DNA from 3 places in the Xenorhabdus griffiniae genome. Region 1 is predicted to be linked to each of the others. Evidence: predicted binding sites of a transcription regulator. Region 1 holds the regulator's gene; each other region holds the start of a gene.
The links. The regulator CRP, encoded in region 1, controls carbon source genes, mostly activating them, when cyclic AMP is high. The targets are predictions, from matches to a motif close to ATGTGANNNNNNTCACAT.
Positions count from the first base shown of each region.

Region 2: a site for CRP is predicted at 1,368-1,385, ahead of udp (uridine phosphorylase). Genes of this name have one in related genera too.
Region 3: a site for CRP is predicted at 1,072-1,089, ahead of WDV75_RS15060 (NupC/NupG family nucleoside CNT transporter). Genes of this name have one in related genera too.

Region 1 covers NZ_CP147737.1:344,185-346,467, reverse strand. Annotated here, with positions in the region: gene WDV75_RS01580 (phosphoribulokinase) at 1-6, shown strand, start outside; gene crp (cAMP-activated global transcriptional regulator CRP) at 563-1,195, shown strand; gene WDV75_RS01570 (aspartate aminotransferase family protein) at 1,256-2,283, opposite strand, start outside.
Region 2 covers NZ_CP147737.1:3,780,633-3,782,915, reverse strand. Annotated here, with positions in the region: gene WDV75_RS16915 (GntP family permease) at 1-1,317, shown strand, start outside; gene udp (uridine phosphorylase) at 1,500-2,255, shown strand.
Region 3 covers NZ_CP147737.1:3,415,567-3,417,849, forward strand. Annotated here, with positions in the region: gene ligA (NAD-dependent DNA ligase LigA) at 1-987, shown strand, start outside; gene WDV75_RS15060 (NupC/NupG family nucleoside CNT transporter) at 1,158-2,283, shown strand, end outside.

The DNA of each region.
Region 1 (2,283 bases):
TCGTAATTTAATCTCTATTTAATTTTTAATAAAACAGGTAACAAAAAATAATGTTACCTGTTTTATTTAAATAAGCAGGTTATTTTTTGTGACAAAATTTTTTCCTTGTATACCAATCTCACTCCAAGATGCATGTAATTTCTCCCCCGCGAAGCGGGGAGAAATCAGGTTTCATATCGTGTTGTAAATTGCAGCTTGAAGTTTAATGCGTATAAAACACATCTTGAAAGACGATAGGTATATAAATGTAAAATCAATAAAACCAACTCTTCTGCCTGATTTCTGGTAATCTGGCAGTCAGTCTAATATGCTGAAGCGATACAAGAGAAGACAGAAGCGCTTTCCTGTGTTACAAACAAGGTTACAAGCGTGGACTGGCAAGGTATATGGGTTAAGATCAATATGCCTAAATTTTGGCATCTTTATAATCCATATAAAATTCCCGCTTGTCAGTTTTTCAGCAGGCTAATATGTTAAGCTATTGACTTTATAAAGCCAGCCTGAAGAGGAACGACAGTTTCTCACATCATAAAGGCAGAAATAACAACAGAGGATAAAGCGAATGGTTCTCGGCAAGCCACAAACAGACCCTACTCTTGAATGGTTTTTGTCACACTGCCATATTCACAAATATCCATCCAAGAGCACGCTTATTCATCAAGGTGAGAAAGCAGAAACGCTTTACTACATTGTTAAAGGTTCAGTTGCTGTTCTAATAAAAGATGAAGAAGGTAAGGAAATGATTCTCTCTTATTTAAATCAGGGGGATTTCATTGGTGAACTTGGATTATTTGAAGAGGGGCAAGAACGTACTGCATGGGTACGAGCCAAAAGTGCCTGTGAAGTGGCTGAAATTTCCTATAAGAAATTTCGCCAGTTAATTCAGGTCAATCCTGATATTCTGATGCGTTTATCTGCTCAGATGGCAAGTCGCCTACAAACCACTTCTGAAAAAGTAGGTAACTTAGCCTTTCTGGACGTTACAGGCCGTATCGCCCAGACATTGCTCAATTTGGCCAAACAGCCTGATGCAATGACTCACCCTGATGGTATGCAAATCAAAATCACACGTCAGGAAATTGGGCAGATTGTGGGTTGCTCCCGTGAAACGGTTGGCCGTATTTTGAAAATGCTGGAAGATCAAAGCCTGATCTCTGCACATGGCAAAACCATCGTCGTTTATGGGACGCGTTAATTCCCAATAAACCGAAACTCAGCCAGTGCAATCTATTACTTCGCACTGGCTTTTTTACTGTTATTTGTTTAACCAACGGGATATCGCCATTTCCAGCCGCACCATACCCTCTGTGATTTCGTCCTCAGGAATAATCAGTGATGGTGTAAAGCGCAAGATGCTGTCTCCTGCACTTAATAACATCAATCCCAGTTCTGCCGCCTGCTGCAATATTTCTTTGGCCTTGCCCTGATATTCAGCTTTCAATACAGCCCCAATAAGCAAGCCTTTTCCGCGAAATTCACGAAAGATACCATATTTTTGGTTCATCTTTTCCAAAGCATGAATGAGCATATCGTGCCGTTTTTCCACGCCCATCAGCACTTCTGGCGTATTGATAATATCCAGTACGACACAACCGATACGACAAGCCAATGGGTTTCCACCATAAGTCGTTCCATGGGCGCCCGTTTCCATTGCCGCCGCGATTTTATCTGTCGTTAACATTGCACTGATGGGAAAACCGCCCCCCAGTGCTTTTGCCGTCGTCAAGATATCCGGCTGTACGCCATAATGCTGGTAAGCATATAACTGCCCCGTGCGCCCTATTCCACTCTGGACTTCATCAAAGACCAACAAAGCCTGATGCTTATCACACAATTCCCGCACCCCATGCAGAAACGCCATTGTCGCAGGAGTCACTCCTCCTTCACCTTGGATTGGCTCCAAAACAACAGCACAAGTGTGATCATCGATTTCCGCTCTAACGGCATCCAGATCGTTAAAAGGCACATGAACAATATCGGCGGGTTTAGGCCCAAACTCTTCGGCATACTTCGGTTGCCCTCCCACCGAAACCGTGAAAAAGGTACGACCATGAAATGCCTGATGGAATGCAATGATTTTGGTTTTATTCGGATGATAACGGGTAATCGCATAACGACGTGCCAATTTAAATGCCGCTTCATTGGCTTCCGCCCCCGAATTAGCGAAAAAGACCTTTTGGGCAAAAGTCGCATCAATCAACTTTTGCGCTAAGGTTAAGGCAGGCTCATTGGTAAAAACGTTGCTGATATGCCACAATTTTTCACTCTGCTGTTTCAGGGCGT
Region 2 (2,283 bases), 1.3 Mb from region 1:
ACTCGTGTTCATGTTCTGATTGCTATGCTAATTGCAGCGATAATCGCTGGAATATCAGGCGGTTTGACTATGAATAATGTCGTTGAAGTGATCGCTAAAGGATTTGGTTCGACATTAGGCAACATCGGTATTGTGATTGGATTGGGATGCATTATGGGGCGAATATTGGAAGTATCGGGAGCAACAGAGCAGATCGCTTATAGCCTGATTAAATGGTTAGGTAAAAGGCGCGAAGAGTGGGCTTTGGCGATTACCGGTTATATTGTCAGTATCCCCATATTTGTAAATTCAGCTTTTGTGATCCTCTATCCGCTGGTGAAGGCATTGGCGAAGAAAGGTAAACGCAATGTACTGTCCCTTGGGGTTGCTCTGGCAGGAGGGTTAGTGGTCACTCACCATATCGTTCCGCCAACGCCAGGGCCGCTTGGTGTCGCCGGAATATTTGGGGTGAGTATCGGCAAAATGATGCTGACAGGTATGATACTGGCGGTACCCTGTGTTATTGGTATTACCTGCTATGCAAAGTGGCTGGAGACTAAATATCCTGAATATCAACTTGGTGATACAGAAGAAAGAACAGAAAACTTATCACAAGTTCATCAGCGTTATCTGGAAGAGAAAGAGCAAAAATCACTTCCAAGCCTATTTCTTTCTCTTTTACCCATCGTCGTGCCAATTATTCTGATTTTTATTGGCGTAATTAATGGAATGATACTGAAAACTGATGAGTTTGCCGGTAAGGAGAATGCTTTCTATTTTCAGATTTTTGATTTTCTAGGCTCCCCCATTATCGCGCTAGCAATCAGTGTATTACTGGCGGTTTATACCTTAATGCCAAACGTCAGTAAGCATGAAGTAATTGAACATCTGGAAACAGGGTTAAAAACGGTAGGCATTATTTTATTGGTGTCAGGAGCGGGAGGGGCATTAGGTGCAGTGTTGAACGAAGGCGCAACAGGGACGATATTGGCGCACTATATTGCCAGCCTGCCCATAACACCTGTTTTGATCCCATTTATCATTGCGACACTGATACGCATAATTCAAGGCTCTGGCACAGTGGCAATGATAACTGCGGCGTCTATTTCTGCGCCAGTTATCAAACAGATACCGGATGTTAATCTGTTGGTGGCGGCTCAAGCTGCGATGATGGGCACACTGTTTTTCAGTTACTTCAATGACTGTTTTTTCTGGGTAGTTAACCGGATGATGGGGATTAAAAGTGCAAGGCAGCAGATTATCGTTTGGTCGATTCCTACCACAATTGCATGGGGGATTGGATTGTGTGGTGTACTGCTTCTTAATCTCGTCATGTGAATGGCTTATGTGAATAGTGATAGTGCTCTGTAACGGGCGCTACCTTTTAAATGTGATTTTTATCACAAATTAATGTATGTGTTTCTTTCTTATCTCAATTAAAGATGATTTCAATCACTAAAAAATGTCAGAGTATTGACTAAATTTAGGTATTCATATTTTTGTCCGTTGAGGAGTCTGATATGTCTGATGTGTTTCACTTAGGTATCACCAAAAGCGACCTGCAAGGCGCAACTCTGGCGATTGTACCCGGCGATCCTAACCGTGTTGAGAAAATTGCGCGACTGATGGATAACCCAGTACATTTGGCTTCCCACCGTGAATTTACAACCTGGCGTGCAGAAGTTAACGGAAAAGCTGTGGTTGTCTGCTCTACAGGCATTGGAGGCCCCTCAACGTCGATTGCTGTAGAGGAACTGGCACAGTTGGGGGTACGTACTTTCCTGCGTATCGGAACAACGGGGGCAATTCAGCCACATATTAATGTAGGGGATGTATTGGTGACGACTGCGGCGGTTCGTTTGGACGGCGCCAGCCTGCATTTTGCCCCAATGGAGTTCCCGGCAGTTGCTGATTTTGAGTGTACGAATGCCCTGTATGAAGCAGCAAAAGCCTCTGGTTCTGCGACCCATGTTGGTATTACGGCATCTTCCGATACCTTCTATCCCGGCCAGGAACGTTACGACACTTATTCTGGCCGTGTCGTTCGTCGTTTCCAGGGTTCGATGAAAGAATGGCAAGAAATGGGCGTAATGAATTTTGAGATGGAATCAGCAACATTGCTGACCATGTGTGCCAGTCAGGGACTGCGTGCCGGTATGGTTGCTGGCGTGATTGTTAACCGTACCCAACAGGAAATCCCAGATGTTGAGCTGCTGAAGAAAACAGAAAGCAATGCGCTGGGGATAGTTGTGGAGGCTGCTCGTCGTCTGCTGTAATGCCTTTCATCAAGGGTCAGATGATTCT
Region 3 (2,283 bases), 1.7 Mb from region 1:
CCGGTATTGGTGGCCGGTGTTACGGTGAGTAATGCCACGCTGCATAATGCAGATGAAATTGATCGTCTGGGATTGCGTATTGGTGATACGGTGATTATTCGTCGTGCCGGAGATGTTATCCCACAAGTCGTGAGCGTCGTTCATGAAAACAGGCCAGCAGATACTCAGGAAGTGATTTTTCCCATACATTGTCCGGTTTGTGGCTCAGATATAGAGCGTGTTGAAGGTGAGGCGGTTGCTCGTTGTACCGGAGGCTTGTTCTGTGGAGCGCAGCGTAAAGAGGCACTGAAACATTTTGTTTCCCGCCGTGCCATGGATGTTGATGGCATGGGTGAAAAAATTATTGAGCAGCTTGTAGATAAAGAGTATGTCAAAACGCCGGCAGATCTTTTCCGACTGACAGCCGGAAAATTAACAGGTCTTGAGCGAATGGGGCCTAAGTCTGCGCAAAATGTCATTAATGCCTTGGAGAAAGCGAAGAAAACCACTTTTGCACGCTTTATTTACTCTTTGGGTATTCGTGAAGTGGGTGAAGCGACTGCCGCCAATCTGGTTGCTCATTTTGGCACGTTAGAAAAATTACGTGCAGCGGACATTGAAGCCCTGATTGCGGTGCAGGATGTAGGAAGTGTTGTTGCCAGCCATGTTGTGAATTTCTTTAATGAGCCACACAATCAGGTGGTAATTGATGATCTAGTTAACAATATTGGTATCCATTGGCAATCGACTGAAAGCCTGAACCTTGATGAAATCGACAGTCCATTTGCTGGTAAGACAGTCGTATTGACGGGTTCATTGAGCCGTTTATCCCGAGACGAAGCTAAAGATAAGCTGACAGCCTTAGGCGCAAAAGTGACAGGAAGTGTATCTAAGAAAACAGATCTGGTTATTGCAGGTGAAGCTGCGGGTTCCAAGTTAGCTAAAGCCAATGAACTGGGAATTGCTGTGATTGATGAAGAGGAAATGCTCCGTTTATTGGGGGAATAATACGCATTCCACTTAGGGAGACGATTATTAAAATGTGATCGAGTTAGCTAAATAGAGATTTGTAGTCACTTGAATAGTAAATTAACGTGATAATCATCAAACTTTACTGTCATGTGTTACATAAAATACAGATCTAAATTTGCACAGAATCGTGTTTGGAGCTCTTCTTTATGACTACGTCTCATATTTTACATTTTTTACTCGCTTTGGTCGTCATTGGCGGCCTGGCGGTTTTGGCGAGTAATAACCGGAAGGAAATTAAGATTCGTTATATTATTCAGTTGCTTATAATCGAACTCTTTCTGGCATGGTTCTTCCTGAATTCTAACGTGGGTTTGGGGATAGTTAAAGGATTTGACGATTTATTTGTCCATCTATTATCTTACGCTGCAAAAGGTACCAGCTTTGTTTTCAGTGGCATGATAGAAGCGAACCTGGCCTTTTTCTTCCTGAATGTATTGTGTCCTATCATTTTTATTTCCGCCCTGATTGGTATTTTGCAACACATCAAAGTGCTACCCATTATCATTCGTGTGATTGGTACTGTGCTGTCTAAAATTAACGGTATGGGTAAACTGGAATCATTTAATGCGGTGAGTTCATTGATTTTGGGGCAATCAGAGAATTTTATTGCTTATAAAAATGTGCTGGGCAAGATGTCTGAACGCCGGATGTATACGATGGCGGCGACGGCAATGTCTACCGTATCTATGGCTATTGTCGGTGCTTACATGACGATGCTGGATGCAAAATATGTAGTCGCGGCACTGATACTGAATATGTTCAGCACTTTTATCATCTTATCTCTCATTAATCCTTATTCTGTTGAGAATGAAGAAGATATTCATATGAGCAACCTCCATGAGGGGCAAAGTTTCTTTGAAATGCTGGGCGATTATATTTTGGCGGGCTTCAAAGTTGCTTTGATTGTCACTGCGATGTTGATCGGTTTTATTGCCTTGATTGCAGGAGTTAACGCAATTTTCCATCTGGTCTTTGGTATTACTTTCCAGGAGTGTATGGGATATGTGTTTTATCCGTTTGCATGGATCATTGGTATTCCAAGTGATGAAGCGCTGAAAGTCGGCAGTATCATGGCAACCAAGTTGGTTTCCAACGAATTTGTGGCGATGCAGAGCTTGCAAGAGATATCTGCTCAACTAAGTGAACATTCGAAAGGGATCCTGTCCGTATTTTTGGTTTCTTTCGCTAACTTTGGCTCCATTGGGATTATTTCTGGTGCGGTTAAAGGGCTGGATGAACAACAGGGTAATGCTGTTGCGCGCTTTGGCTTGA